Linked DNA regions of Pseudovibrio sp. M1P-2-3. The protein of the gene in region 1 interacts with the protein of each later gene in a pairwise test. Links are inferred from orthologs where the notes say so. Each region holds a gene or a part of one and is shown in the gene's direction. Other genes may lie near its edges.

What was found.
Region 2: the proteins of ndk (region 1) and ung interact in binary tests that used the Escherichia coli proteins (3 or more experiments, as listed by UniProt). The link is inferred for Pseudovibrio sp. M1P-2-3 from one-to-one orthologs.
Region 3: the proteins of ndk (region 1) and P6574_RS02825 interact in binary tests that used the Escherichia coli proteins (3 or more experiments, as listed by UniProt). The link is inferred for Pseudovibrio sp. M1P-2-3 from one-to-one orthologs.

What each region holds. Positions count from the first base shown.
Region 1 is NZ_JARRCW010000001.1:1,904,458-1,907,523, forward strand. The notes cover bases 59-2,968. They hold ndk (nucleoside-diphosphate kinase), read left to right. Parts: upstream 59-1,257; coding sequence 1,258-1,680; downstream 1,681-2,968. Other genes in these bases: P6574_RS08635 (ABC-F family ATP-binding cassette domain-containing protein), read right to left, coding at 59-991; P6574_RS08645 (NAD(P)H-dependent oxidoreductase), read left to right, coding at 1,950-2,594. Outside these bases: more of P6574_RS08635, read right to left, coding at 1-58. UniProt on the Escherichia coli protein: Major role in the synthesis of nucleoside triphosphates other than ATP. The ATP gamma phosphate is transferred to the NDP beta phosphate via a ping-pong mechanism, using a phosphorylated active-site intermediate.
Region 2 is NZ_JARRCW010000001.1:1,382,090-1,385,010, forward strand. Bases 27-2,791 are described here. They hold ung (uracil-DNA glycosylase), read left to right. Parts: upstream 27-948; coding sequence 949-1,635; downstream 1,636-2,791. Other genes in these bases: P6574_RS06270 (AEC family transporter), read right to left, coding at 27-297; ruvX (Holliday junction resolvase RuvX), read right to left, coding at 352-846; P6574_RS06285 (metal-dependent hydrolase), read left to right, coding at 1,801-2,514; P6574_RS06290 (hypothetical protein), read right to left, coding at 2,566-2,791. Outside these bases: more of P6574_RS06270, read right to left, coding at 1-26; more of P6574_RS06290, read right to left, coding at 2,792-2,916. UniProt on the Escherichia coli protein: Excises uracil residues from the DNA which can arise as a result of misincorporation of dUMP residues by DNA polymerase or due to deamination of cytosine.
Region 3 is NZ_JARRCW010000001.1:589,697-592,684, forward strand. Bases 28-2,859 are described here. They hold P6574_RS02825 (5-formyltetrahydrofolate cyclo-ligase), read left to right. Parts: upstream 28-1,065; coding sequence 1,066-1,653; downstream 1,654-2,859. Other genes in these bases: P6574_RS02810 (DUF4164 domain-containing protein), read left to right, coding at 68-349; P6574_RS02815 (cell division protein ZapA), read left to right, coding at 353-802; P6574_RS02830 (TIGR00282 family metallophosphoesterase), read left to right, coding at 1,668-2,498; P6574_RS02835 (YebC/PmpR family DNA-binding transcriptional regulator), read left to right, coding at 2,706-2,859. In the rest of the region: more of P6574_RS02835, read left to right, coding at 2,860-2,988. UniProt on the Escherichia coli protein: Involved in the removal of 5-formyltetrahydrofolate.

The sequences.
Region 1 (3,066 bases):
GGTTGAGGTGCGATAGCACAGTTTTTTCCCCGTAGCCAACAGAGCCGCTTTCAACTCTGATGATGGGGGGAGAAAGTTGCACCTTGGGGCTTGGAATGCTCAATGGCAGGGAACTTTCTTCGTTCAAGACCGAGACCGGTTGCAAACGCTCCAGCATTTTCAAACGGGACTGTGCCTGTCGTGCCTTTGTCGCCTTGGCCCTGAAGCGGTCAACGAAAGCCTGCATGTGCTTTCGTTGCGCTTCCTGCTTTTCCGACTGTTTCTGCTGCAGGATCATTTTCTCGCGCCGCTGGCGATCAAAACTGTCATACCCGCCCCGGTAGAATGTCAGTTTGCCGCGAGCCAGATGCACGATAGAATCAACGGCTTTATTCAGCAGGTCCTTGTCATGGCTGATCAAGAGAACTTGGTGGGGATACCTGGCCACAAAGTTCTCAAGCCACAAGGTGCCTTCAAGGTCGAGGTAGTTGGTGGGCTCGTCCAGCAATAAGAGGTCAGGCTCGGAAAACAGAAGGGCTGCAAGCGCGACGCGCATGCGCCAGCCACCCGAGAAATCGGCACACGGCTGCTTTTGCTGGTCATTGTCAAAGCCCAGACCGTTGAGTATAGCCGACGCGCGAGCTTCGGCGCTGTGGCTGTCAATGTCGGTGAGGCGTGTATGTATTTCGGCAATGCGGTGCGGGTCCGTTGCACTTTCCGCCTCATTCAAAAGCGCTGTTCTTTCCGTATCGGCCGCGAGGACGACTTCCAGCAAACTTTCCTGTGTACCGGGAGCCTCCTGTGCAACTTGTCCAATTTTAGCATTTCGCGGCATGAACGTGCTGCCGCTCTCGGGCGAGAGATCACCCGTGAGCAATTTGAAAATGGTAGATTTGCCTGCGCCATTGCGACCGATAAGTCCGGTTTTGGAGCTAGAGGGAATCGTGACGCTGGCGCTGTCGATTAATAGGCGGCCCGCTATGCGGTATGTCAGGTCTGTTATTTGAAGCATGTGCTCCTGTTAAAACGTCAAGATTACATTTTGCAAGAGGGGAGTGCGTAATGAGTGATATATTTCTGTCAGCTTTTGATTTGTAAAAGAAAAATACGCCCCTTCGCGCTTTCAATGGGAAACCTGCATGGAAGGAGGGGATACTCTCTTGCAATTTCATGTGTTCTAAACGTATATCCTGCGCGAACACTAAAAATATGTGTAGGGGCCCTTGAGGTCCGTTTTACGAGTTCTTTTTGGCTCGGCAACTATTAGGCAGGTATACAATGGCGATTGAACGCACTTTCTCTATGATTAAGCCAGACGCAACAAAGCGCAACCTGACAGGTGCGATCACAGCCAAGCTTGAAGAAGCTGGTCTGCGTGTTGTTGCATCCAAGCGCGTATGGATGTCCCTGCGTGAAGCAGAAGGCTTCTACGCTGTGCACAAAGAGCGTCCTTTCTTCGGCGAACTGACAGAATTCATGTCCTCCGCTCCTACAATCGTTCAGGTTCTGGAAGGCGAAAACGCTATTGCGAAAAACCGTGAAGTTATGGGCGCAACAAACCCAGCGGACGCAGCAGACGGCACAATCCGTAAGGAATTCGCTCTGTCCATCGGCGAAAACTCCGTACACGGTTCAGATGCTCCTGAAACAGCTGCCGAAGAAATTTCCTACTGGTTCTCCGGTACAGAAGTAGTTGGCTAATTCTTGAATGTTACCATTCAAGTTTGCAAGGCTGGGGGAAACCCCGGCCTTTTTTGTGGGCAAGATAAAGCGTGTGACCAAGCTTATGCAGCTCCATGTTGTTGAGCTGTCCGTTGAGCGAGTTTGCTAAGTTATTCATGAAGTCGTCAGCTGAACAGATCTGGTAATCTGTGATCCTTTGCCTCCATTATTTTTCTGATATACGGGGCTGATTTTGATTGATACACCCAAATAAACTCTCACAAACCGTAATGGATAATGAGGAAAAAATGAGCCAACACCCTATCGTATCTGACCTCGCAATTCGCAAAACTGCGAAACGGTATGATCCAAACAAGCGTGTTCCAAAAGAGCTAATGGAAGTCCTCTATGAGGCTCTGCGTTTGACTGCATCCTCTATCAATTCACAGCCTTGGAAATTTATTGTGTTGGAAAGCGGTGAAGCCAAAGCACGGATGGGAGAGACATTTGTTAATATGTTTCAGTTTAACAAGCGTCAGGTGTTGGATGCTTCACATGTCATCTTACTTGCCCATAATCCGCGGTACACACGAGAGGATTATGCCAAGGTTGTCGATACGGATATAGCAAGTAATCGTACAGCGCCTGAAGAACGAGACAGCGCCTTAGCAAAGTTCGCTTTTGCCGAGATGAACACCGATGAAAATGGAAACACATCTGCGTGGACAAATGCTCAAACTTACATTGCCTTGGGCAATGCGCTGCATGTACTTGCCCGCCTCAATATAGATGGCACCCCTATGGACGGTGTTGATACTGCGCTTATCAGTAAAGTCTTCGAAAAAGAGTTGAATGGCTATGTCTGTAGTATTGCTCTGGCTTTAGGTTATCATCACAATGCCACGCTCCCAAAATCAAGACTCCCGAAAGAAAATGTTCTGCAAGTTCTCTAGGTCCTGTCTGCAAATAAGATTTACAAACCTGATAATAATCGATTCAAGGTAATTTTTTGAGAGGTTATCTTGGCGCGGCACTTGTTGAGTGATGATGAGTGGGCGTTTTTTGAGCAGTTTGTCGCTGCCATACGGGGACGAGGTGGTCGTAACCCGAAGGACCATCGCCGTGTTCTTGGCGGGATCTTTTGGATTGCCAGAGCTGGTGCACAGTGGCGCGATTTGCTCGAAGAATTTGGGAAATGGATCAGTGTATGCCAACAACTCCGCCGGTGAAGCCAAGCAGGGTTCTGGGAATTGATCCTGTCCGTGTTGAATGACAGTAATGCAATCCCTTCCAGTGTTCATATGATTGATAGCACTATCATTCGTGCCCACCAGCAGGCGGCGGGCGCAAAAGGTGGCTTCACGACGAAAGTCCATCTGATCGCCAATATTATGGGACTACCGACACGTCTTGAAATTTCTGGCG
Region 2 (2,921 bases), 520 kb from region 1 along the record:
TGTCCACGACGCGCCGGAGACCCCCAGATAGCGTTGCAGTAAGGGGTGTAGAGCCATCAAAATTGCAATGAGAAAAGTAACGGACCCTAACATAACGACGGCGTACTTTCCCACATGAATGCTGGAAAAATCCGCGCTGGCCACACTGGGGATCAAAAGTGCGGGAATCAAAACCCAGTAGCACAGGTTCTCGATTGAGGCCCAGCCCTCTGGCGGGATGAACTGGCTGTAGCCAAGGGCCCAGCCAGTCAAAAGCAGCAAGATAATAGGAAGGATTGCTGAAACAACCAATTGCATGCGGGGTCTTTCTAAAGTCTGGATAAAGCGCCCCGTGCAGAAAGGTTGGGGGAGTTAGTCGTTGAAAAATGAAGTGGCGCCAACCTGTAAACGATCCAGAAGCCCCTGTAAAATATAACTAGCTGCCATTTTGTCGACCAGTTCACTTCGCCGTGCACGGGAGCGGTCAGCCTCAATAAGTGTACGGGTTACAGCTGCGGTGGAAAGGCGCTCGTCCCAATAAGTAATCGGAATGTCCGTACGCTGGGCCAGATTGCGGGCAAAAGCGCGTGTGGCTTGTGCGCGTGGGCCTTCTGTTCCGTCCATGTTCAGTGGTAGCCCGAGAACCAACCCGCAAACCTGATGTTGGGCACAAAGTTCGAGTAAGCGGTCAGTGTCAATGGTGAACTTCTTGCGTTTGATGGTCTCAAGAGGAGACGCGATGCGCCGCCCCATGTCGGAAAGGGCAAGGCCAATGGTCTTCGTGCCAAGATCCATGCCAAGAACGCGCTGTCCGTATTGAAGGTGAGCTTCAAATTCTTCTGTAGAATAAGTTGGGTCATTTGCCATGGCTGCGCTCTAACATAGAGCTGCAAGGTTGCCAAGAGACCGCTTGTTTGGCTAAGAGAAAGCTTGTCTCCCGAGCCTTTCAAAAAACAACAGGAAAATTGTATGCATCAAGATGCATTGGAACCTCAATGGCGTAAAGTTCTTGGTTCCCAGTTCACACAACCCTATTTTAAAGAGATTGAAAATGCTTTGAAGGAGCGGGGAGAGGCTGGGGCAGTCATTTACCCGCCAGAGGATCAACGCTTTTCCGCTTTTAATGCAACGCCCTTTTCAAAAGTATCCGTCGTGATTTTGGGGCAGGATCCCTATCACGGCTCTGGGCAGGCACATGGACTGTCGTTTTCTGTTCAGCCGGATGTGAAAATCCCGCCTTCCTTGCGCAACATCTATAAGGAACTGGAGAGTGACCTTGGAATCACTGCGCCCAAACATGGTTTCCTGCAAGCTTGGGCAGAGCGGGGTGTTTTACTATTGAACACCTCGCTTTCTGTTGAAGAGGGTAAAGCGGGAGCCCATGCAAAACTGGGCTGGGAGTTATTTACGGATAGCGCCATTGAGGCTTTGAGCGAGAAAAGACAAGGTCTTGTCTTTGTGTTGTGGGGAGCTCATGCGCAGAAAAAAACTAAGCTGATTGACTGCCAGAAGCATTTGGTGTTGAGCGGGGCTCACCCTTCTCCCCTTTCTGCTTACCGTGGTTTTTTTGGCTCCAAACCATTTTCCAAGATCAATGCATTCCTGAAGGAGCAGGGGGGGGATGCCATTGACTGGTCCTTGCCCGCATTGGATTAAGTCCTGAACGAGGAGGGGACTGCTCGACTTCCTGTATTTGGGAGCCTAATAATTCAGGAATTCCAATTGATGCCACAGCTGTTTCCTAATGCCTTCAGAATTTAATCCTTTTGTTTTGTTAGGAAGCTAGCTGGACACAAAACAAAAGTCTGGCAGGAGGTATCAATGAAGATCACATATTGGGGACATTCCGCTTTTCGAATAGAAATTAAAGACGCGGTGATACTTATTGATCCGTTCCTGTCGGGAAACCCCCACTTCCCGAAGGACAAAAGCGTAGAACAGGTCTCAAGCGGCGTCACGCATGTCCTTCTTTCGCATGGACACGATGACCACTTGGGCGATGCTCTGGATATTCTCAAGAATACAGGGGCTCAGCTTTCCTCTTGTTTTGAAGTCTGTATGTGGGCCTCTTCCCATGGCATAGAAAGCATCAACCCCATGGGATGCGGAGGCCGTGTGGATGTGGGCCCCTTTAAAGTGGCGCTCACCAATGCAGTTCACAGCTCGTCATCGCAGGCAGAGACCGGCACCCCCATTTATATGGGAAACCCCAATGGCCTGATCATTGAGGCAGAAGGTGAACCCACGCTCTACCACATGGGAGATACTGATATTTTCGGTGATATGGCGCTAATCAATGAGCTTTACGCACCAAAAGTGGGGCTGGTCCCCATTGGCGACCGGTTTACCATGGGTGCAAATACTGCCGCTATGGCGTGCAAGCGCTACTTCAATTTCAAGCAGATAATACCCATGCACTACGCCACTTTCCCCATTTTGGATCAAAGCGCGGATGCGTATGTTAAGCATATGGAGGCTGACGCTAAAAAAGTATCTGTGCTTGCGCTCGCAGACGAGATCGAGGTTAGCTGCTGAGCGCATCCAGAAGTGACAGGCTTATCCCGTGAGCGGCTGTCTGGCAGGTCCTTAGTAGCGTCCTGACATCACTGCGATAGCGTCCTCTTCTCCTCTTTGGTGCTTATTGGCCAAGTGAAATATGGAGAGGCGCAGCTCGCTCAATTGCACGTTGGCGAGCAGCTCACTGTCTCCATGCTCTATATTGTGTCCGTGTAAGGGAGACAATGTAAGTTCTGTGAAGCCTTGACCGGGGGAGAACAGTTCCATAAGCGCGTAGATGTCGACGACTTTGTTTCCAACTGCATCAACTGATCTGGTTGCCTCCAGATTTGACGCCCAATAAGATTCTCCGCAGTCCCTTAGAAACCTCTCGCAGGTCACTAGATGCTCATGCAAGCTTGAAGTTTGTGTTGCTATCATCTTTT
Region 3 (2,988 bases), 1.3 Mb from region 1 along the record:
GCAATATCTTATACGACAGGTTAAATGCTGCTGACATGAATTGGTAGATAACAAGGGCAAGGCAAGTATGGAAAACAGCCAAAAACTCAATGATGCACTTGGGCGTTTGACGGCGGCTGTTGGAAAATTGGAAACCGTTGCCCATCAGCGGCTATCTACTGACAAAATGGTTGATGTTTTGGAGACCGATATCCAGCGCTTGGGAGAAGACCGTTCGCGTCTGGCAGCAACTTTAGATAGTGCGGAAGCTCGTGCTGATAAGTTGGAAAGCATCAATAAAGAAGTTTCAAGGCGCCTCGTTGCTGCCATGGAGTCAATTCGAACTGTACTTGATAAGCAGGGACGCTGACGTATGGCACAAATATCAGTCACAATTAACGGCCGTAGTTTTCGTATGGCCTGCGATGATGGGGAAGAAGAGAGGTTGCTGGGATTAGCCAAGCGCTTTGATGAGAGCATTGACATGCTAAGAGGAAGCTTTGGTGAAATTGGAGACTTGCGCCTGACAGTTATGGCCGGAATTATGGCTATGGACCAGATGGCGGAAAAAGAGCGGAAATTGAAGGTTCTGGAGGAGGATCTGGCTAAAACTAAGGTGCAGTTCGAGGAAGACCTCAAGCGCCAAAGTGAGAAGCTGGATGCAGAAATTGCCCAATTGAAGCGGGAAAATAATGCTCACGGTGAAATCTCGGCACGTCGCGAAGAGTTGATGAGCAGCAAGCTGAACGAAGTTGCAGTGAAAATCGAAGAATTGGCGGAAAGCCTTGCCGGAGTTCCAAAGGAAGAAGTGGAAGTTTCCTGATGGTCAGGGCTGGCATTCTGGAAAGTCTTTATGTATAGGGTGGGAGGCGTCGCTGCGCAGTTCGTCAGGCGAAACATTATCCCCGGGGCCTTACGCATTCCTTCGGGAGCTGTTCCTGTTTTCGCTCGTGGGCTTAAACACACGGCACCCACCTACATTGTAGGTTCTCCGGGATTGCACAATCGTTAACGGCTGAAGTGGCACGCTCCTTACCTGAGTGAAAACTGTTTGTTTTGAGGGGTTGCAGCTTAGGTAGGGTTGAAGTGATAGAAACTCCTCCGGTACGTTTTGTACAAAAAGAAAAACTTCGCAAAACTGTAAAACAGCGCCGTACTCTCTTGCTAAGTGAGCAAAAAGCAACTGCTTCCAGAAAACTCGTGTCACATTTACATGCTCTAGCCTTAGCAAAGGGGATGAATGTTGCGGGTTATTGGCCGATTAATGGTGAAATTGACCCAAGGCCGTTAATGGAAGCTCTGAAAACTGCGGGTGCAAAGCTGTGCCTACCGGTTGTTGATGGTGAGAAATTGATCTTTCGTCACTATGATGGAAGTGAGGAGCTTCAACCTGCAGGCTTTGGAAGTTATGGCCCCCCAGAAAATGCCCCGGTTACCTTGCCCGACCTACTCTTGCTGCCGCTGTTAGCCTTTGATAAAGGCGGAAACCGCTTGGGTTATGGTGGCGGTTTTTATGATCGTGCTATTCAAGCGATAGAAAAAGAAAAAGTCTGCTTGCGAATTGGGCTTGCATTTTCGTGCCAGCAAGTAGAAGAGGTGCCTGTGGAACCCCATGATCAGAAACTTGATGGTATCTTGACTGAGGACGGGTTCCTTTCGTTTAAAAGGGATTGATAAAGGAAACCCGAATGAGGCTGCTTTTTCTTGGCGACTTGGTAGGACGATCAGGGCGCACTGCTGTAATTGAACAACTGCCGCAATTGGTTGAGGATAACCAGTTGGATTTTGTTGTTGTGAACGGCGAGAATTCCGCAGCAGGTTTCGGGATTACCGAGCAAATTCTTCAAGATGTGCTGGATGCTGGTGCGGATGTGGTGACAACTGGAAACCATATCTGGGATCAACGGGATACACTGGTTTATATTGAGCGGCATCCGGAACTGCTGCGACCTGCAAACTATCCCCCAGGGTCTCCTGGAAAAGGAGCAAACCTTTACAGAGCGCGCAACGGAGCAAATGTTCTAGTCGCGAACGTAATGGGTCGTGTTTATATGGATGCGCTGGATGATCCTTTTGCAGCGGTGGATAAAATACTCGAGGAGTGCCCTCTTGGGCATGTAGCGGACGCAATCATAATTGATATGCATGCAGAGGCTACAAGCGAGAAGCAGGCCATGGGGCATTTTTGCGATGGTAGGGTGTCGCTTGTTGTGGGAACCCATACCCATGCGCCTACTGCAGACCACCAGATTCTTGTGGGTGGAACAGCCTATATGTCTGATGCGGGCATGTGCGGGGACTATGATTCAGTCTTGGGAATGGAAAAGGAAGAGCCGGTAAGCCGCTTTCTTCGGAAAATACCTGGGGGGCGTTTTACGCCAGCTTCGGGGGAAGCAACCATCTGTGGTGTCGCTGTAGAGACAGATGATAGGACAGGTCTTGCAACCCATGTCTCTCCGGTTCGTATCGGTGGCAGGCTTTCACAGGTTATTCCTCACTTTTGGCCCAAGGGGCAGTAAGCTAAGTGAGTTAGGAGAGTAAGTTGCGCCCCTCTTTATTTTACGCGCAGCACTTACTATAAGCATTACGGATATATATAAAGCTATCCGCTTTGAGGGGCGACCTGTGGCGAGCTTGTTACTAGCTCACTCTATCTGCCGCTATATGCCTCTAATTAAGCCGTCTGCTTTTTAAAAGTTAACGAAGCAATTGATCCGGAAAGACCTATGGCTGGACATTCAAAATTTAAAAACATCATGCACCGCAAAGGGCGGCAGGACGCTGTGCGGTCAAAGATGTTTTCCAAACTTTCTAAAGAAATTACCGTAGCAGCCAAGATGGGCGATCCTGATCCGGATAAAAACCCGCGTTTACGCTTGGCTGTACAAAATGCCAAAGGGCAGTCAATGCCCAAGGACAATATTCAGCGCGCTATTGCGAAATCCCAGCAAAGTGACGGGGCAAACTATAGCGAGATTCGCTATGAAGGTTACGGCCCTGGTGGAACCG